2 regions of the Cytobacillus sp. genome follow, and region 1 is predicted to be linked to the other one. Evidence: predicted binding sites of a transcription regulator. Region 1 holds the regulator's gene; the other holds the start of a gene.

What was found. The regulator LexA, encoded in region 1, represses DNA repair genes until DNA is damaged. The targets are predictions, from matches to a motif close to CGAACATATGTTCG.
Region 2: ACEQ1T_RS22165 (YqzH family protein) is a predicted target of LexA. The motif match lies at 8,256-8,269, and genes of this name have one in related genera.

The regions. Positions count from the first base shown of each region.
Region 1 covers NZ_CAXQGS010000053.1:59,696-70,644, forward strand. Annotated here, with positions in the region: gene ACEQ1T_RS09975 (trimeric intracellular cation channel family protein) at 1-408, opposite strand, end outside; gene hflX (GTPase HflX) at 627-1,901, shown strand; gene ACEQ1T_RS09985 (methionine gamma-lyase family protein) at 1,915-3,186, shown strand; gene ACEQ1T_RS09990 (MerR family transcriptional regulator) at 3,375-3,782, shown strand; gene glnA (type I glutamate--ammonia ligase) at 3,886-5,220, shown strand; partial or broken gene ACEQ1T_RS10000 (hypothetical protein) at 5,695-5,924, shown strand; gene ACEQ1T_RS10005 (CBO0543 family protein) at 5,972-6,463, shown strand; gene ACEQ1T_RS10010 (CBO0543 family protein) at 6,460-6,927, shown strand; gene ACEQ1T_RS10015 (CBO0543 family protein) at 8,126-8,686, shown strand; gene ACEQ1T_RS10020 (DUF4257 domain-containing protein) at 8,894-9,178, opposite strand; gene lexA (transcriptional repressor LexA) at 9,464-10,087, opposite strand; gene ACEQ1T_RS10030 (LysM peptidoglycan-binding domain-containing protein) at 10,244-10,576, shown strand; gene ACEQ1T_RS10035 (recombinase family protein) at 10,586-10,949, shown strand, end outside.
Region 2 covers NZ_CAXQGS010000129.1:54,681-65,629, forward strand. Annotated here, with positions in the region: gene ACEQ1T_RS22130 (histidine phosphatase family protein) at 1-281, shown strand, start outside; T-box leader at 370-585, shown strand; gene ACEQ1T_RS22135 (sodium-dependent transporter) at 752-2,089, shown strand; gene namA (NADPH dehydrogenase NamA) at 2,138-3,157, opposite strand; gene ACEQ1T_RS22145 (glycosyltransferase family 2 protein) at 3,255-4,394, opposite strand; gene proC (pyrroline-5-carboxylate reductase) at 4,463-5,293, opposite strand; gene ACEQ1T_RS22155 (MBL fold metallo-hydrolase) at 5,972-6,946, shown strand; gene ACEQ1T_RS22160 (SDR family oxidoreductase) at 6,948-7,742, shown strand; gene ACEQ1T_RS22165 (YqzH family protein) at 7,949-8,155, opposite strand; gene ACEQ1T_RS22170 (UV damage repair protein UvrX) at 8,396-9,655, shown strand; gene ACEQ1T_RS22175 (YolD-like family protein) at 9,670-9,999, shown strand; gene ACEQ1T_RS22180 (hypothetical protein) at 10,087-10,245, shown strand; gene ACEQ1T_RS22185 (CDGSH iron-sulfur domain-containing protein) at 10,263-10,481, opposite strand; gene ACEQ1T_RS22190 (iron-sulfur cluster biosynthesis family protein) at 10,598-10,924, shown strand.

The sequences.
Region 1 (10,949 bases):
AAGGTCACGGATGATGCCCCCGCCGCTTCCTGTCAATACAGCAGCCACAATTACAGCGCTTAAAGGATGATTCATTTCAGTTGCGTATAGTGCTCCTTGGATAGCAAAGGCGGATAATCCGATTGCGTCAGTGAAATTACCCCACTTTTGCCAATGCTTGAGCAGATTGTTAGGGAACAGCATTACTGCTGTGATGGATAAAAGGGCAATCTGAAAAAATAAACCCTGTTCCCAAAGGGCAGAGACAGGAACACCTATTAGCAGGTTTCGGATGGCCCCGCCGCCAAAAGCGGTAACAATACCCAGAATATAAACACCTAAAATATCATATTCTTCTTCCATGGCCACAATTGCTCCGCTCACAGCGAAAGCAACAGTGCCGATCATACTTAAAACTTCCCATGTCATATGCCATTTCTCCTCTTGATGCAAATCTATAAATATATTTTTATTTAAGTTAGTAAAACGTAAATTCTTTCCAAACAATATGATTTTAACACGGGAAATAAGAAATACAACCATTTTTTTATTCATTTATTATGGGCGGTGCAAAAGCCTATGAATAGCGGTAAAAATTAGTATTTGAATATGTTTTTTGTTATGATGTTATCAATTAAAATAAGCATATGAAAGAGGGATGCTGGTTGGAACATAAGCCAGATTATGAAAAAGTCATTCTTGTCGGCTGCCATACTGATGAAGATGACCAGCGGTTTGAATATTCAATGGAAGAATTGGAGTCGCTGACTGAAACGGCAAACGGAAAAGTTTTAGCTTCGATTACTCAAAAAAGGGAACGGGTTCATCCGTCTACATATATAGGAAAAGGGAAAGTGGAGGAACTGGCTGCGCTTCAGGAAGATATGGAAGCAGATATTATCATTTTTAACGATGAGCTTTCACCAAGCCAGGTTCGCAACCTATCTGCAGATTTGGATGCACGGATAATTGACCGCACACAGCTGATTTTAGATATCTTTGCGCAGAGGGCGCGCTCTAAAGAAGGGAAGCTGCAGGTCGAATTGGCACAGCTGCAGTATTTGCTGCCGCGCCTGTCAGGCCAGGGTGTCCAGCTTTCAAGGCTTGGAGGGGGAATCGGCACAAGGGGACCGGGTGAGACCAAGCTTGAATCAGACCGCCGCCATATCCGCCGCCGAATTGATGATATTAAGACCCAGCTTTCTGTCATTGTGCAGCACCGTGACAGATACCGTGAACGAAGAAAGAAAAATAAAGCATTCCAAATAGCGCTTGTCGGCTATACAAATGCAGGGAAATCCACTATTTTTAATAGATTGTCGGAAGCGGATTCCTATGAAGAAAACCAGCTGTTTGCCACACTTGACCCGATGACCCGCAAGCTGATATTGCCAAGCGGATTTATCACACTTGTGACAGATACAGTCGGATTTATTCAGGATTTGCCGACTACGCTCATTGCAGCCTTCCGTTCCACTCTGGAAGAAGTAAAGGAAGCAGATCTTCTTCTTCATGTAGTCGATATGTCCAATCCGGATTATTACCAGCATGAGCAGACAGTCAATAAACTGATAGAAGATTTGGAAAATGATAAAATACCGCAGCTTACGGTATATAATAAGAGAGATTTAAGGCATCCTGATTTTGTCCCGACCGCCAGAACAGAAACGATTCAGATCAGTGCCTTTGATGAAGATGACCGCAATGAACTGAAACGGAAAATCGAGCAGATGATCCTGGGAATGATGAAGCATTACCATGTGGAGGTGCCTTCGACAGAGGGAAAACTGCTGTCACAGCTCAAGAACGAAACCATCCTGAGGGAATTGACTTTCAATGAAGATAAAGAGCTCTATGTTTGCAAGGGCTATTACCTCGAAGACCATCAGATTTCAGGGCCTTTAATGAAATATACCGTATAGTTAGGAGAACATCATGTTTCAACAGTTATCAAAAGGAGAAAAGCTCCAGCCGATAGTAAAAGAAGTGGAGCAGCAAATTTCAGAGGTATTAAAGAGTATTGATGAGCGGATTGATGAGAATCAATTCCGTGTATTAAAGAGCTTTCAAAATTTCAAAGTCAGCGATTCGCATTTCATTCCTTCAACCGGATATGGATACGATGATATCGGCAGGGATACATTGGAGGAAATATATGCTGAAGTTTTCGGCGGGGAAGCAGGATTGGTCCGCTCTCAGATTATATCAGGGACGCATGCCATTTCCATTGCACTCTTTGGCGTATTGCGGCCGGGTGATGAATTGCTGTACATCACCGGAAAACCATATGACACACTGGAAGAAGTTGTTGGAATCCGGGGAACTGGAAACGGTTCGCTGAAAGAGTTCGGGATTGGATACAATAGCATCCCGCTGAATGAAGATGGAAGCATTGATTATCCTGCAGTTGAAAAAGCAATTAAACCGAATACGAAAATGATTGGCATACAGCGTTCTAAGGGATACGCAACAAGACCATCATTCACAATCGAACAAATAGAAGAAATGATTCAGTTCGTAAAAGAAATTAAGCCGGATGCGATTGTTTTTGTTGATAATTGCTATGGAGAGTTTGTTGAAGACCGAGAGCCTTGCCATGTTGGGGCAGACTTGATGGCCGGGTCGCTTATTAAGAATCCCGGCGGGGGAATTGCCAAGACAGGCGGTTATATTGTCGGGAAGAAGGAATGGGTCGAAGCTTGTTCCTTCCGTATGACTTCACCGGGAATTGGTGCAGAAGCAGGTGCGTCCCTTTACAGCCTTCAGGAAATGTATCAGGGCTTTTTCCTGGCTCCACATGTTGTCGGTCAGGCTTTGAAAGGGGCTGTTTTTACAGCAGCACTGCTTGAACGGCTTGGAATGAACTCCAATCCAAAGTGGGACAGTAAAAGAACCGATTTAATCCAATCTGTTCAATTTGATGATAAAGAAAAAATGGTGGCTTTTTGCCAGGCGATTCAATTTGCATCTCCTGTTAATTCCCATGTAACTGCCTACCCTGCTTATATGCCAGGATATGAAGACGATGTTATCATGGCAGCGGGTACTTTTATTCAGGGTGCAAGCATTGAACTGACAGCTGATGGCCCCATCAGGCCGCCTTATGTTGCTTATGTTCAAGGCGGGCTGACTTATTCCCATGTGAAAATGGCTGTATGCATCGCGCTGAACCAATTGCTGGAAAAAGGTTTAGTCCAAATAAATTAGGTGAATATTAAGAAGGACAGCTACATAGTTAGTTGTCCTTTTCTGTTTCTTTATTGAGATTTATATGAAAATATGAAAGGTAAAATTTTTTTGAAAAAATCATGTTATAAAAGCTAACATATTGTTGACAGATAATCTGACATTACATATAATAAACTCAAGAAGTAATTGAAAAGGGGGAGAAATAGTTGACTGGAAGCGAAATTCGACGTTCCATGCCGCTTTTCCCAATTGGTACTGTCATGCAGCTGACTGACCTGACCGCCAGGCAGATTCGCTACTATGAAGAGCACCAATTAATTTCTCCAGCTAGAACTGACGGAAATAGAAGGCTTTTTTCCTTAAACGACATCGATGTCCTTCTGGAAATTAAAGATTTGATTGATCAAGGCGTGAACATGGCTGGGATCAAGCAGCTATTTTTCGTAAAAGAACAGCAAGCGATAACTGAAAACATGAATAAGCAAGCAGAAAAAGCGAGACGCGATCTATCAGATGAAGAAATCCGGAAACTCCTTCGCAAGGAAATAGTGCAGGCGGGCCGATTTAATCGTTCATCATTGCGTCAGGGCAACATGCATCGCTTTTTTCATTAAAAAAAGCCGTTATTAAGCTCGTTGATATTGTCTTGGATTTCTGAGCGCACATTAACAGAGCAAAAAATAAATCACTCATGTAAATTTAAGGGAGGAACTACCAGTGGCAAAGTTTACTAAAGAAGATATTAAGCGAATTGCAGAAGAGGAAAATGTAAAATTCGTCCGTTTACAGTTTACGGATATTCTTGGAACTATCAAGAACGTGGAAATTCCGATCAGCCAGCTTGAAAAAGCCCTTGATAACAAAATGATGTTTGATGGATCTTCAATCGAAGGCTTTGTACGTATTGAAGAATCAGATATGAACCTTTATCCTGACCTTGATACCTGGGTGGTATTCCCTTGGACAGCTGAAAAAGGGAAAGTTGCACGCCTTATCTGTGATATCTACAATCCGGATGGAACTCCATTCCTCGGTGATCCCCGCAGCAACTTAAGACGAATCTTACAAGAAATGGAAGAGTTGGGATACTCTGATTTCAACTTAGGACCTGAGCCGGAATTCTTCTTATTCAAGCTTGACCAGGCTGGTGAGCCGACTCTTGAATTGAACGATAATGGCGGATACTTCGACCTTGCGCCAACTGATCTTGGAGAAAACTGCCGCCGCGATATCGTGCTTGAGCTTGAAGAAATGGGCTTTGAAATTGAAGCATCCCACCATGAGGTTGCACCTGGACAGCATGAAATCGACTTCAAATATGCAGATGCATTAACAGCTTGTGACCAAATCCAGACGTTCAAGCTTGTTGTTAAAACAATTGCCCGCAAGCACGGCCTGCACGCGACATTCATGCCAAAACCGCTGTTCGGTGTTAACGGATCAGGTATGCACTGTAACGTTTCCTTATTCAAGGATGGCAAAAATGCATTCTTCAACGAAACTGGTGATCTTCAATTAAGTGAAGATGCACGTCACTTTATCGCAGGCATCATCAACCATGCGACAGCATTTACTGCAGTAACAAATCCAATCGTTAACTCTTATAAGCGTTTGGTGCCTGGTTATGAAGCACCTTGCTATGTTGCATGGTCTGCTCAAAACCGTTCACCGCTTATCCGTATTCCGGCTTCCCGCGGTGTAAGTACACGTGTTGAAGTAAGAAGTGTAGACCCTGCTGCAAACCCATACCTTGCAATGGCTGTACTTCTAAAAGCTGGACTTGACGGAATCAAGAACAAATTGACTCCTCCGGCACCAGTAGACCGCAACATCTATGTAATGAACAAGCAGGAACGTGAAGAAGAAGGCATCAAGGATCTTCCGGCTACATTGGCTGCTGCACTTGATGAGCTTAAGAAAGATGAAGTCATCGTGTCCGCTCTTGGTGAACATATCTTTGAACACTTCATTGAAGCGAAGGAAATTGAGTGGGATATGTTCCGTACGCAAGTGCATCCATGGGAGCGCGAGCAGTACTTGAGCATGTATTAAAAAGTAAACCCCTTGACACCATTGGTGTTGAGGGGTTTTTATTTTCGGGCAAAAATTGTAATGTGGCTTTAGTTTTTGCTTTGCCCTAAAAATGCCCGATTTTAAAGCAAAAAATTAATTCAAGGACATTTTTCATGTTTTCCTCGAATATACTCATTCTTTCAGTTTCAATCTTTTTACTAATATGCGAATAAACATCTGAAGTTATTTGAATACTTCCATGAACCAATCTCTCTGGGATGTATTTCATGTCTGCCCCTGCTTCTAACTGGAGAACCACATGAGTGTGTCTTAATGAGTGAATTGGTAAAGAGGGGAGATCACAGTTCTTTAGGATCCTAAAAAATGATTTAAATAAGGCCAATAAAGCCAAACAGAAAAGGCCGTTGGGCAAATCTCTTGCCCGCCGTCGCAAAGAAGGGTGCCAGGGATTGGAGAAATATTTTCGTTAAAGCATTATTCCTCCAATACTGGATGAGTGATACAAATAAATACAATGAAAGTGCTAAGCGTAAGAAGATTCAACTGGTTGTTCACCATATCAAGGAGCTTGAGCATCATCAAGAGTTTGTACTTGATGAAAATAACCTAGAGAGTGTTGTTTGTGTCGTTTGCCATAACATAGAACATGGACGAGACTTCAGGAATATAAGAAGCCAAACAAATGGCAGCATGATGAAAAGTGGTGGTATCGATTTATTTAATTATGTGAACAAATAGTATTAAATGGTTTCGATGAAAGGTGACTTAAATGAATCTTGAAAGATGGATTATATTGGGGATATTAATACTAAGTATCATGTGTCTCAAGATACTAGTACCGAGAGAAAAGGTTAGAGATGCGTGGGTTATCTTTTTTTTTCTACAAGTCATTACATGGCCAGCCGGTTTAATAGCAGTAGAAATGGGTTGGATTGAATATCCGATTCAATTGTATCCTAAGGCAAATTTATATAATAGGACTAGTTTTTCTTTTGAGTTCTTCTTATTCCCGGTAGTCGCCATTATTTTTAGTTTGTATTTTCCAAGGAATAAAAAATGGTTTGGCTCACTATTGTATTATGTTTTCTTTGCTGGATTTTTTACCTTCTTAGAAGTTGTATTAGAATCAAATACTGAACTGGTTGAGTATCATAAATGGAAATGGTATTGGACACTGGTAACAGTAATGATTTCTCTCTATATAAACGATAAATTTTATCGATGGTTTTCTAAAAGATTAATTTTGGTGGAGTTAAAATGAACAGAGAAGTTCTTATTTTAATATGTTCGTGGATTTTATCATTGTACTTGCTGTTTAGATATATTCCAATCGAAAGTAAAAGGTTAGCGTGGATAACCTTTATATTTGTTCAAGCAATAACATGGATACATGAATATATACAATTGGTATTTGGATTGGTTGAGTTTCCGTATAGAGAATTTAATAAAGCAACAAATATGAGCTTTTCATTACATTATATAGTTTATCCTGCAATTGCCGTGTTTTTTATACTTTTTTATCCAAATGAAAAAGGGACAAGAAGAACATTTTTGTACTACTTACTATTTTCAATGGGGATAACAACTTATTCTTATCTTCTCGAAAAATTTAGTTCATTGTATCACTATATTCACTGGAACTGGTTCATTGGTTTAATTACCAACGTGATTATTCTTTATCTTGTAAAGATATATATATTTTGGTTTAAAAAAGGTCTGGTGTAACCAGTTGTAATATCTAGGCTCCCCCAGGTCAAGAAATTTGGACTTTTTTTCAAAATGGGACACTGGGGAGATGGAACCTATTTTCCAGATTTATGAGCAATCATTAAATTTCTGGAGAAACATGTTTTAAGTCATGACGATTTTTTATCTCTGTATGTTCTTCCGTCAGAGTAATAATGCCAAACTTGTATAAAAGTAAACCTCTTGACACCATTGATGTTAAGAGGTCTATTTTTTGGACAAAAAAGATTTAGTTTTAGTTCTTGGCCGTCGTTGTAAAAAAGTTTTTCAGGACCATACAGTTAAGGCTTAGAGAATATTGTTGTTTAGTTCTGTTTTTTGACGAATATTAAAACAAGGCAGCGGGTGTTAATTGATAAAAAAGAATTATGAGTCAGGTAAATTGCAATAGACCGGCGGGCATAGGGATGAAAAAGATTAACATAATGAATATGGATATGACTAGTAATGTGACTAAACAGTATTGAGTCCAGCGTTTTCCGTTTTCTAATGATTTTCCATAAAGCCAAAGACCGGGCATGACAGTAATCATGCCAACTTGAGCTGCTATTCAATGCCAAAATAGATTTATATCAGCCGGTATAAAGCCAGAAACAATATTACCTAAAGCTAAGATAAGAATGAAAATTGTCGCTAGCCGGTTTAATCTTGTCTTCTCAAGGTTTTGTGAAAGGTGCAAAATACCAAATGAAAAGGTTAATCTGTTAATAATAAACAATACATTCATCCAGAAATGGTAAGGAGAACAAATCTCATGAGGTGCAATTGAATAGGTGTATTCCCTGCAAGAGGTAACGCCAAGGTCGCTCATTGCAAATGTTCTAAAAAACTGTACGGAGCTGTAGAAGTCAAAATGAAGATTGGTTCCATAAAAAAATACAAGCAAGTAGCAAACCAATATAAAATACCGAGCCATTTTGATATGCTCAGACGACTCACCATTTACAAAAGTGTTATACATGAATTATAAATCCAAAAAATGTTAAGAGGGATAGTCTTGGAGACTATATTTGAATAGGGCTAGAGGTTGATACAGGTGATATTGAAAATATTTTTAATAAACACAAGATAGAATTAGTTAATTACGTGATAAAGGGACCGAATAAGAATAAAAGATATAAAATTTGAAATATTAAGGATTAGACGCGAAGCAAGGAATGTAAAAGGTGGGTGAATCATGACATTCCAGGAAGGATTAATTCAACTTGATAAGGCGAATAAGATTATTACAGAAGCAAATAAATTGATTACCGAGGTGAATTTAAACACTTTCTTATTTACTTTAAGTTGGTGGGTAGCCTTAGCTATGTTACTTGTTCCTTGGGTTTTGTGGGCAATTTTTCGGAAAAAGGAGAGTTCAGCCCGGCTGTTATTTGCCGCTTTTATAACGATGATAATCTCTACAACCATTGATGGATTAGGTGTTGACTTTGGAAAATGGTCCTATCCCATTAAGGTTATTCCAATACCAACGATCAGCTACTCATTTCGATATGGAACTGTTCCAGTGGCTATAATGTTATTAATTCAATTTAAACCAAATATGAATGCGATAGTTAAGGCTGTATTATTCGGTGGGTTTGGTGCTTATGTAGGAATGCCTATTATGGCAATGCTGCACTTGTATAAAAAAATCGACTGGGCCTATACTTATTCCTTTTTTATATTAGTTTCACTTTATTTAATTGCCCATTGGTTCAGCAGAAGGAGCAGTTTTGAAAAAATAGTCGAAAAATAAAAAAGGCAGGATTTCTCCCAGCAGGTGGTGTGTTTTTTCACGTATGCGAGTGCATTCTTGGGAGGGCGGGCAGTACATGTTCTCGTACTAAGAAAATTTGAAATTCCCTGGCCACTTTAGCCGGGGAGTATTTTTAAAAAGGCAAATACAAAAACCCCGTTTACAGATGAACGAGGTTTTAACTAATTCGTATTTCTCTGCATCTCTCTATTCTTTATGTCTGATCTTTAAGAAATCGAGACATGTCAGCAGTGCATCTCCTCCAAACCCTGCAATCACCGCCAGGAGAACTACCTTTAAGGCAGAGTCAGGATCTGAAGATACGACCAAAAAAACAGCCGCTAAAGCCCCCATGATTACTTCTTCAAAGACCCCCAGATAGATGAACTTTTTTGTCCTTCTGGGTTTGACCATTTTGCCTTCTTTCCGAATATGTCCAACGACACCAACCAGCCCACCAATCAACAAAGCGAAGGTAATGTTCAAAAACATTTTTTCTTCACACTCCTAAAGTCGAGATTTTGGACAAGCGACCTTAGGTTGATTCTCGGTGTATTACCATTATATAGAAAGTGGCTATAAATTAATATGCATAAAAATACCGAATTTTCAGAACAATAAAATAGTCATACTTGACTGTAACTTTATGCCAAAAGAAAAAGTATCCGTTACTTTCGTATGATTTCGCTAATAGCATCAGGTAATAGGAACTGATAACCTTCTTAAAATTGGAAAAAATAAAAAGCAGGCAGAGGCTGCTTGCTTTTTATCACTCTATTAATGCATATGGCGGTATACACCTATAACCTTTCCAAGGATGGAAACATTTCGAAGGATGATAGGTTCCATTGTAGAGTTTTCCGGCTGAAGACGGATAAAGTCTTTTTCTTTAAAGAATCTCTTGACAGTTGCTTCGTCTTCCTCTGTCATGGCAACCACGATATCTCCATTATTGGCAGTGCTCTGCTGTTTGACGATGACATAGTCGCCATCAAGGATTCCGGCTTCAATCATACTTTCTCCCATGATTTCAAGCATGAATACATGCTCGTCAGCTGGTGCCATTCTTTCTGGAAGAGGGAAGTATTCTTCGACATTTTCAATGGCCGTTATCGGCTGACCTGCAGTTACTTTACCGACGATCGGAACATTAACTGCACTGACTTTAGGAATGTGAGAAGACTCGTCCAGGTCTAAAATTTCAATGGCGCGCGGTTTAGTAGGATCTCTGCGGATCAGCCCTTTGCTTTCAAGTCTGGCGAGATGGCCGTGAACTGTTGAGCTTGAAGCAAGGCCGACTGCTTCCCCGATTTCCCTTACAGAAGGCGGATAACCCCTCAATTTAACTTCTTCTTTTATAAACTCTAATATATCTTGCTGCCTTTTTGATAATTTCACCATCTTTACGCACCTCGTATGTTTTTGTTGTCTCAATTATAGCACCAATTACCATATGATACAAACATAAGTTCGAATTTTCATTGACACAAAACAAATGTTCGGTCTATAATAAAATCATCAAATGCGAACATATATTCTTTTCAGAGGTGGTATATCATGTTTAAAAAATTGTGGAAATCATATTCTTATGCTATTATTCTCTTCGTTTTAAGCCTGGCAGCATCGTTTATTATGCTCGTGCAAATAGAAACACCCGATACGGAAAAGTTTGTGAAAGTCACTGTTGCAGAAGGCGACTCTTTATGGAAAATTGCTGAGAATTTTTCGGCTGAACATTCGCTGTCTACAGATCAATTTATTAATTGGGTGGAACAAAATAATGAGATTGCGTCTGGAAGGATTTTTCCGGGCGATGAAATTGTAATTCCAGTAAAAGCTCTGGATGACGAGCCTTATAAAGAGCTTGCCAGTTCAGACCTTTATGAATAAGGAGAAGTTATGAAAGCTATTATTTACTGCAGGGTTAGTACAACAAAGGATACTCAGGAAACGTCCCTTTCAAGGCAGGAAGAAGAGCTGGTGATTCTGGCGAAAAAGCATAATTTTGAAGTGGTCAAGGTGATTCGCGAACAGGCCAGCGGATACGATCTTGAAAGAGACGGTATATTGGAGCTTTTAGACTTAATTAAAGAAAAGGATATCAAGGTTGTCCTCATTCAGGATGAAACCAGGCTTGGGCGGGGCAATGCAAAGATTGCAATACTCCATTGCATTTTAAAAGAAGAAGTCCAGCTATACAGCATTTCGAATAACGGCCAGCTCGAACTTTCGGAATCAGATTCGATGGTGCTGAACATTGTTG
Region 2 (10,949 bases), on a different contig from region 1:
AGCTTAAGCAAAGCTTTTCCGATTTTGATCTGGTTTTCGAAGGTGGAGAATCCCATTCGTCAGGTATGGAACGAGCTGCTTCCCTGCTGGGTGAATTAATTGCTTCTAAAGAAAATCATTTCGTTCTGGTCAGCCATGGCAATTTATCCACTTTGCTGCTGCGCTATTTCGATGAAAATGCAGGCTTCGAGCATCTTATGAAGATGAGCAACCCGGATGTTTTCGAAATTAAGGCAGATAGTGAGGGTGCGGTTTGGAGGCGGATTTGGAACGAAAAGTAATGACTTGAAAAATTGAATTTTTCAAATTTGGCATTGACGGTTTCCTGCAGGCATAATATAATCACACTTATACTTTAAAACATTATATTAAAAAGCTATGAAGAGACTCTATTAAGTCTTATCTCCCTGTTTATAGAGAGCCAGTGGATGGTGGAAACTGGCACAAAGATAAGATGAATTTCATCTTGGAGCTTTTCTTTTCTGCAATATAGCAGAAAAGACGGTTAATCCGTTATATTTCGAGTGGAAAGTCACATGCTTTCAAAAAGGGTGGTACCGCGTGAATCTGATTCGCGTCCCTTTTGAAGTAGGTGGCTTTTTTGTTTTTTTGGAAGAATATCTTAAAATGGAAATCCGGCCGGTTTCTATTAAGAACAGCTGCAGGCACCGTTTATTGGAGTCTTGAGCTAGACAGTTATTGAATTTCGGAACTTTAAACTTTCTTATTTTTAAATTATGGAGGTACAGGCATGCAGCAAAATGAGCAATGGTCATCGAAGATTGGATTTATTTTAGCCTCGGCCGGTTCGGCAATCGGACTTGGAGCTATCTGGAAGCTTCCGTATGTGACGGGAACAAGCGGCGGCGGAGCATTTATATTATTATTTCTGCTATTTTCCCTTTTAATTGGTTTTCCGCTTTTGCTGGCTGAGTTTGTGATCGGCCGCAGCACGGGGAAAGAGGCAATCTCGGCATATAAGGATATTGCTCCGGGAACTAAGTGGCACTGGATTGGCTACCTTGGCGTATTTACCTGTTTTCTGCTTTTATCGTTTTATAGTGTGATAGGCGGGTGGATTCTGAAGTACATTGTTTACGGGGTTACCGGTTCTATGAATGGAGCCGGCAATTACGAAGAGCTATTTGGCGCATCGGTGTCAGACTCTGTGTCTGTTGTAGCGGCACAAGGGATCTTCCTATTCATAACTGTTTTAGTGGTGGCTAAGGGCATCCAGAAGGGTATCGAGCAGGTCAGCAAAATTATGATGCCGGCTTTGTTCGTTTTATTTATTATCTTGATTGCACGATCTCTAACATTGGATAATGCCATGGAAGGCGTCTCATTCTTTTTAAAGCCTGATTTTTCAAATTTAACATCTGAAACTGTCCTTTATGCGATGGGTCAATCATTTTTCTCTCTAAGTGTCGGGGTATCGGTAATGGTAACGTACAGCTCTTATCTATCTAAAAATGAAAATCTGATGCAGCCGGCCTTTTCCGTTGTCGGAATGAATTTATTTATTTCAATTCTAGCCGGATTGGCTATTTTTCCTGCAGTTTTCTCACTGGGATTTGAGCCTGCTGCAGGTCCTGGTTTATTGTTCATTGTCCTGCCATCTGTTTTTGATCAGATTCTGTTTGGACGAGTTTTCTTGCTTCTATTCCTTGCACTGTTTTTATTTGCAACCTTAACTTCCGCTTTTTCAATGCTCGAGATTGTGGTGGCTGCTCTGACGAATAAGAAGGGCAGTGGAAGAAACCGTGCAGCATGGCTGACAGGATTGGCAATCTTTATCGTGGGAGTCCCATCGGCACTTTCCTTCAGCAGCCTATCAGATATTTCAATTTTCGGCAAAACGATTTTTGACAGTGCTGATTTTCTTGTCAGCAATGTATTAATGCCGGTAGGGGCGCTGTTCATTTCTATTTTTGTTTCATACAAAATGAAGGTGGACCTGCTGAGAAATGAATTAATTCAAGGTTCAAAATCGCTGAATGGGATCTTTTCCGTGTGGTATTTCCTTCTGCGTTATGTGGTGCCTTTGGTCATCATCATTGTATTCCTTGATTCACTGCAGATTATATAAGAGAAAAGGGATGGTGGTTCACCATCCCTTTTCTCTTTATATTTTAACTTAAATCCATCCGCGCTCATATTGCTTAGGCGGTTCAATTGCTGCCCCAAGTTCCTTTGCTGCCGTACGAGGCCAGTAAGGATCTCTCAGCAATTCCCTCGCAATGAATATTAAATCTGCCCGTCCGTTTTGCAGGATTTCTTCGGCCTGCAGGCCGGATGTAATCAGCCCGACCGCACCAGTCTGAATATTGGCACCTTCCTTAATGGTTTCAGAGAATTTGACCTGGTAGCCCGGGTAGCTATTTATTCTAGCCGGCACTACTGCTCCGGAACTTACGTCAATAAGATCCACTCCCTGCCCCTTCATCCATTTGCCCATTTCTGCATAATCCTCTGCAGTTAACCCTTCATCATGATAATCATGTGCTGATACTCTAACAAATAAAGGCCCATCCCAAACCGTTTTAACTGCTTCAATGACTTCACGGAGGAAACGGTATCGGTTTTCGGCTGATCCCCCATACTCATCACTTCGCTTATTGCTTAGCGGTGAAAGAAACTCATTAATCAGGTAGCCGTGTGCCGCATGGATTTCAATTACTTCAAAGCCGGCTTTTTTCGCTCTTTCAGCACCTCTTTTGAATGACTCTACAGTTTCGGACACCTCTTCTTTTGTCATTTCTTTAGGCGTTTTCATTTTTTCATTAAAAGCAATAGCCGATGGGGCGAGAATTTCTCCTTCGACAGTCGCTTTTCTGCCGGCATGTGCAAGCTGTATTCCGGCTGATGCCCCGTGTTCTTTCATTAGCCCGGTTAATTCTCTCAGGCCTGCGATATGGTCATCGCTCCATATTCCCAGATCCTGCGGAGAAATACGTCCCTGCGGAGTTACAGCAGTTGCCTCCAGGATGATTAACCCCACCTGGCCAACAGCCCGGCTCGTATAATGTGTCCGGTGCCAGTTTTCAACCATGCCGTTTTCATTATGGCTTGAGTACATGCACATCGGTGCCATAACAATTCTGTTTTTAAAGGTGATTCCTTTAATCGTTAAAGGGGAAAAAAGCTTTGTTTCCATAATCAATGCCTCCTTATTTCGCTATCCTAAATATTAAGTATATCAGGCGATTCAGCAAATGAAAAAGAACATGCACTTAGGAAGGTGTTTGTTCACTTTAGCGCTTATTCCTCAGATCGCTTAATTTATATAATGTACCTCTCCAGACTATACCGCCCCTTACAAAGGTTAGAATGCTGGCACGGAGTATGGAATAAATAAACAGGAGAGCTGTAATTGGAAATACAACAAACAGAAGCGGAGAAAATTTGGACATTCTTTTTGTAATGATTGTATAAACAACTGCTAAAAAAGTGATGTTTGCAAGGCTTAAACTGAAAATAACTTTTTCGGCTGAAAAAATGGTGATAAAGGGAAGCACCTGAGAAATGAATGTGCCGGCAATGGCAAACAGAACCATGCTAACCCGGTAATGAAGGCCAGCAAATGTATTTTTCTCCAATCCTTTGAAGGCTTCTTTTAAGCTTTCATACCATTCAACTTCAATCAGGTCCATCGCCGTTGCAAATTTCTGTTTGAGACCATTTTGTTTTATTCTCATTCCCAGCATTAAATCATCATCTGGCCTCATTTTTATTGCTTTATGTGTTCCGATTGCTTCATAGGATTGCCTGGATACCATGTTAAATGCCCCAATGCCAATGCCGGTTTTGGAACGCTGATTGTTCGCCAGCCAGGGGCGTTTATAATAGGAAAAGCCGAAAAGAAAAAAAGCAATGAATGTATTGAGCCAGAAACTCCTTCCTGCCAAGCTCGGTGCCGCCGTTAAATGGTCAAGGTCATTCTTATTAAAATAATGAACCGCCTTGCTGAGGGCATCCTTTTTAAATAACACATCGGCATCTGTGAACAAGATTAATTCCCCTGATGACTCTAAATATCCCTTGTAAAGGGCATGATTTTTTCCAAGCCACCCACTGGGGAGCGTCTTGATATTGAGACACTTAACCCTTGAATCACGCTCCTGGAGGCGGTCCATGATCCTCCCCGTGCTGTCTGTTGAACGATCATTGACCAATATCCATTCAATGCGTTTGTAGCTTTGCTGCAGCTGGGTTTTTAAGCTCTCCTCAAGCCTGGCTTCTTCATTCCTTGCCGCTGTTATGACAGAAAGAAGAGGGCCTTCAGTCATCGTATCGCTATCTTCAAGGCGGTCCAGGCTTTTTAGTCCCAGAGCGGCATCAATTAGTACTGCAATCCATACAAGGAGACTTGCGCTTAATAGAATAATGAGCATTTGCAGGTTCTCATCCTTTTTTCATAGTTTGCATTAAGAAGGCGTATTTACAGGGGAGATGACCCCGGCTAAATTTTCACTGTGCTGCTGAAGCTTTGGCCAAGCCGCCTGGATTGGGCTGTCGCTTCTTTAATGCATTCAATAAAGGCTTTCTGCACACCGTTCGCTTCAAGAACTTTTACACCTGCTTCGGTAGTGCCGCCGGGACTTGTTACTTCCTTCCTAAGCTGCTGAGGATCCTTGGCTGACCTGGCCAGCATTTCGGCTGCCCCTATGAGGGTCTGGATGATGAATTCCTTCGCCATCTCCTTTTCGAGCCCGATTTCTTCCGCGCTTTTTTCCATGGCTTCCGCAAGATAGTAAATATACGCCGGTCCGCTGCCTGACAGGCCTGTTACGGCATCCAGCTGACTTTCCTCTACAAACGCTGACTTTCCCACTGTATCAAAAATGCTTCTTACTGCTTCCATCTGTTCTTTGGTCACTCTTTCATTAGCCGATAACGCACTGGCGGACTTTCCGACGGCTGCCGATGTATTCGGCATGGCTCTCACGACTGGCAGCTTTTTTTCCGCCAAACGTTCAATGCTTTCGATTGAAACCCCAGCCAGAACGGAAATGATCAGCATATCTTCCTGTAAATAAGGTTTTATGAGAGTGATGGCATCCGCTGCATCTTTTGGCTTCATCGCTAAAATAACAGTTTCAGCACCACTGAACAGGTCGCTGAGATTATAAGTAGTCTGAACGTCATAGGCTTTTTGCATGGATTGCAGCTTTTCCCTGCTGCATTTGTTTGTGACCCAAATATTGCTGCCGGTAATGAGCCGGCTTTCAATCATTCCTGATATTAACGCTTCTGCCATTGATCCTGCTCCAATAATAGCTAACTTTTTCATTTGCTGTTATTCCTCCTTTATTGTTCATAATGCCGGCTGACTAAAATAAAAAAGCCTTTCCATCCAGTAAAGGACGAAAAGACTATGCTTCCGCGGTACCACCTTCATTGCCTTTTCCTTCTTGGTGCAGCATGCCTGCTGCATCCGCTGTCTTTGAAAAGGCATCTCGATCCCGATAACGCCGGGGGTGCGTTTAGGTTTTCCTAACAGCTCATAAGGCAGGTTCAATGGTCAAGTGGACTGTGAAGCCTTTCAGCCGCTGAGCTTCACTCTCTTTCGCCGTTTTCCATTTACTAATCTTATTCATCGCTATTTTTCTGCTGTCCATATTCCAGCTTTGGTCTGTGGAAATCAAATTTTAATTGTGATTATGCAAGAAGACACGCTTATTTGTCAAGCGGTATTTCCCAAAAAAATATTAATAATGCGCAAAAATTATGTGAAAATAATGACAATTAGCAAAAAGAACGGTACACTTATTTTTATATATGAAGATTTCTAAATTTTGTTATGGAATTTCAGTAATTTGTACGCATGGCAAATACTTATATTTTAAGGGTGAAACAGGGTGGTTATCTTAAGGGCATATGGACTGTATGACTTGGATGGCCAGCGGAAGTATATAAAAAAAACAGCTTTATTTTATTTAAATATAGTGATTTTAGGGGGATTGTTAAAATGGCAGATTGGAAGGATGGAATTGCAAAACTTGTTATCCCGACACCTTTTCCTGTCGGTGACGTTAATGTATATGCAGTAAAAGGGGAAAAGCTGACTCTTGTGGACGCCGGCCCTAAAACGGATGAAGCGTGGGAAGCTCTAAAATCCCAGCTTAAAGAGCTGAATTTAACTCCCGGTGATTTTGAACAGGTTGTCCTTACACATCATCATCCCGATCATGCCGGGCTGCTTGACTTTTTTCCAGACAGTCTCGATGTGTTCGGGCACCCGGTTAATCAAAGGTGGCTGTCCCGGACGGACCAGTTTCTAAAATTTCATGATGAATTTTACATAAAACTGTTTAACGAATTTGGGATTCCTGAAAGCTATTTTTCTTTTATAAACAAGATGAAAAAGACTCTGCGCTATTCCTGCAATCGTACCCTGACGGGCGAACTGAAGGAAGGCAGCCAGCCTGAAGGGATGGACGATTGGACGGTAGTGGAGACGCCTGGGCATGCACAGAGCCATATAGGTTTGTTCAGGGAGAAAGATGGTGTATTCCTTGGAGGAGACCATTTGCTTGCACACATTTCTCCCAATCCCATCCTGGAGCCGCCGCTTCCCGGCAATTCGGAACGGCCGAAGCCGCAGCTTCAGTATAACGAGTCGCTGAAAAAGCTGCGGCAGCTGCCAATATCCCTTTTTTACTCTGGACATGGAGAGGATATTACAAATGTGAATGAGTTAATAAACGAAAGGCTTGGCCGCCAGCATGAGCGGGCAATGAAAGTAAAGGCATGGCTTGAGTCTGAGTCACTCACTGTTTTTGAAGTGTGCCGCCGCCTTTTTCCGAAAGTTTATGAGAAGGAGCTTTCCCTGACGATTTCCGAAACGGTCGCGCAGCTTGACTATTTGCATTCAATAGGAGAGATTTATATAAATAAAGAGGAGGAAGCATTCTTGTATTCCGCATCAAAAGAGGTGGTTTGATTTGTCAGACAGTTTGAAAAATAAAAATGTGATTATCACAGGTGCATCTGGAGGGATTGGAGCCCAAATGGCTGTTCTTTGTGCTGAGAGGGGAGCAAACCTTGTCCTTCTTGCCCGCAGCCTTGACAAATTGCAGGAACTGCAGGCAGATTTGCAGAGGCGTTTTTCAGTGGATGTTTACATACGTAAACTCGATGTTTCGGACACTGACGAAGTCTCGGCTGTTTTTTCCGAAGTACTTGCGCGGTTTGATCGCATAGATGTTCTTGTTAATAATGCCGGGTTCGGAGTTTTCCGTGAGGCGCATGAAGCAAAAGTTGAAGAAATAAAGGAAATGTTTGATGTAAATGTAGTTGGTTTAATGGCTTGCACCAGCATGGTGCTGCCGGTGATGAGGAAACAGAGAAGCGGCCATATTATCAACATCGCCTCACAGGCGGGCAAAATTGCCACACCGAAATCCAGTATCTATTCTGCAACCAAGCATGCTGTTCTTGGCTATACGAACAGCCTTCGCATGGAGCTGGCTGACAGCAATGTCTTTGTGACTGCTGTTAATCCCGGACCGATTGAGACAAACTTCTTCAATATTGCCGATGAAAAAGGCACATATGTGAAAAATGTCAGCAAGTATATGCTTAAGCCCGAGTATGTGGCGCTTAAAGTAGTCAATGCCATGCTGATGCCAGTCAGGGAAATTAATCTCCCGCGGTGGATGAATGCGGGAAGTATTGTCTATACACTTTTTCCAGGACTGTTCGAAAAAATTGGAAAACGTGCATTCAATCAGAAATAAGAAAAGCGGAAGCGCCTTGCCCACCCCCGACAAGCACAAGACGAGCCTCCCGGAAAGGCGTTCTTTGCCTTTTTTGGGAGGATTGGCTTGTGACCTCGAGGGGGTAGGCGCTGGAGCTAGACAGTTATTGACGTTCAAAAATTTATACTGTCTTATCTTATAAGAAAGCAGCTGCAGCCAAATCCCTGCAGCTGCTTTTTTATTCTTTAAAAATAAGGTGAGCCCGTAATATACCCGTATACCACATCATTTACTATTTCATGCAGCTCGCTGTCTGCTTCTTTATTTTTCTCCTTTATGACTTTATTGAATATCTCTGCAAATTCCCTGCTTTCAAACGTAATGGAATGGCTGTCCTCGTTATATTGCTTTAAACAGTTTTGAACCATTTTATATATCAGTTTTTTGTTCATTATTTTTGCACCTCAAGCTGATTATACTGGTTTCTGGTCATATCGGCACCTGGCAAAAGAACCTGTTTTAAGAAAAACCGCGTAAAATTTCCATTGAAACCGAACGCATATTCGCTTAATATATTGGGTATACATATATAGAACAAATGTTCTTGGTTATTTTTATTTGGATTCGGGTGCTGCCGACCTGCATAAGCTGGTGCGGCGCCTTGCGCTTTTCTGAAGGAGGATGTCGAAGTCATGGTTGATTACAGCACAATGCCGAATAATCAAATTTTGTGTGTTGATATGAAGAGCTTTTATGCAAGCTGTTCTGCTGTCATGCTTGGTCTGGATCCCCTTGACTGCTATCTTGTGATTGCGGGGAATGTGGAACGGAAGGGCAGCGTTGTTCTGGCTGCCTCTCCGCGAATGAAAAAAGAGTTTGGGATAAAGACAGGGGCCCGCCTTTTTGAGGTTCCTAATGACCCGCGCATTAGAATTGAGGAGCCGAAAATGGCGACTTATTTAAGAATCTCCACTGAAATCACCAGGGTGTTTAACCGTTATGTCCCCAAGGAAGCCATCCATACGTACAGTGTCGATGAAAGTTTTATAAAAGTAGACGGCGCAGTGCATCTCTGGGGTGATGCCCGGACAATTGCCTGGAAAATAAAAGATGATATTGAACGGGAATTTCAGCTCCCCTGTGCCATAGGAATAGGGCCTAATTTGCTTATGTCAAAGCTCTGCCTGGATCTTGAAGCGAAAAAAAGGGGAGTTGCTGAATGGACGTATGAAGATGTGAAAACAAAGCTGTGGAATGTATCCCCTTTAAGGGAAATGTGGGGCATCGGCCGCCGTGTTGAAAAGACATTGAATGGAATGGGGATTTTTACAGTAGGACAGCTAGCCCGCTATGATTTGGCTAAGCTTGAAAAAAAGTTTGGGATTATGGGCAATCAGCTCTATCACCATGCATGGGGTATTGATCTGTCGGAAATAGGGGCACCGATCATGGAAGGGCAGATCAGCTTCGGGAAAAGCCAGATTTTACTGAGGGATTACAAAGAGGAAAAGGAAATTAAGCATGTGGTCCTTGAGATGTGTGAGGAAGTGGCAAGAAGGGCCCGCAGCCACCGTAAAGCCGGCAGGACCATCAGCTTTGGCCTTGGCTACAGCCAGGATGAATTCGGAGGAGGCTTCTACCGCTCAAGGACAGTTGACCAGCCAACCAATATTACGATGGATCTTTACCGCGTCTGCCTCGAGCTTTTTGACGAGAATTATGAGGGCAAAACAGTGCGTCAGATTTCCATTTCCCTCGGCAATATTACGGATGACTGCGAAATGCAGCTGAATCTGTTCGATTTGGATGGCTGGAAAAAAAGGGAGCTCGGCTACACAGTGGACCGGATCCGCTCCAAGTTTGGAGGGGGAGCTCTGCTGAGAGCCGTCTCTTATACAAGCGCAGGAACCGCCAAGCACCGTGCGACATTGGTTGGCGGCCATAAAATGTAAAAGGGGGTCAGCTTATGATTCGCGATCGGGGCAGAATAAAATGGACTTCTATGATGCTGCCGGAACATGTAAAGCTCTTAAGAGACTGGGCAGAGGAAGATACGTACGAGCAAGAGCGGGAATTGGATGAGCAGAAATTTGAATATATGAATGAAATTCTTTCAGAGGCAATGGAATTTCAAAAAAGCGTTACACTTACTCATTACAGGGGCAGGAATTATGAACTCGTCATCGGGAGCATCCATTATTGGGATGAACTTGGCCAAAAGCTTCATATTGTTGATCGATTTGGGGAAATTCATCATATTTCCATTAACGCTATAGCGGATGCGAGGTTCACTTGATGAATAGAGATGTCTGAACTGGATGAATTTAAAACGGGTAGTTTTTGGACGCGGGAAGCATCTTAACAGCAGGGAGGTGTATGAAATATGCCTAGAGGAAAAGAACTGGAACAGCTGCCGATGGCTAATATCGCACCAGGGGCCGGAGAAGACAGTACGGACAGGGACCGGGAACTGCTTCAAGGGATTGTACAGGATGAAAGAGCAACACCCGCAGGAATAAAAAATGAAAAAAAACGGGGATAAGTCCCCGTTTTCCACCCTTATTGCTTGTCATCGAGAGCTTTCTCCGCACGGACACAGGATTGAAAAGTTCCTTTATGAGTGCCATCACAAAATGGGATTTTCGTGGATCTTCCGCAGCGGCAAAGGGAGAAGGTTTGTTTTGTTTCAAATTTATTGCCATCCATATCGATTAATTCTACATCACCTGTTACACGAAACGATCCATTATCCATTACTTTAATCTGCGCCTTTGACATATCCAATCATCCTTTCACAATTTTGGTGGCTGAATAAGCAACTGTCTCTTTCAGAAGCATGTTATTCCTATCTGTGTTAAAATACAGCATATGCAAAGGGGAGGTAGTTTTAAAACATGGAAATTGCATTAACTGAATTGGCGGCAGAAAAATTATCGGGACGCATTGCCGGCAAAGATGGATTTATAAGGCTTAAGTATGATATAGATGGCTGCGGCTGTGTTGTAAGCGGAGTGACGGCACTCTGGCTTGTTGACGAGCTTGATGATGATGACAGGGAAATCAAAACGAACACTGGCAGCATATATGTGGAAAAATCAAAGGAAGTATTTTTAGATGACGATTTGATAATAGACTTTTCAGAGAAGGCAAACTGCTTTCAGTTAAAAAGTCCGAATCAGTATTTAAACCCGAGAATGAGCTTTATTGATAAAACAAAATAAATGATGTAGCAGGCGGCCGCTATGG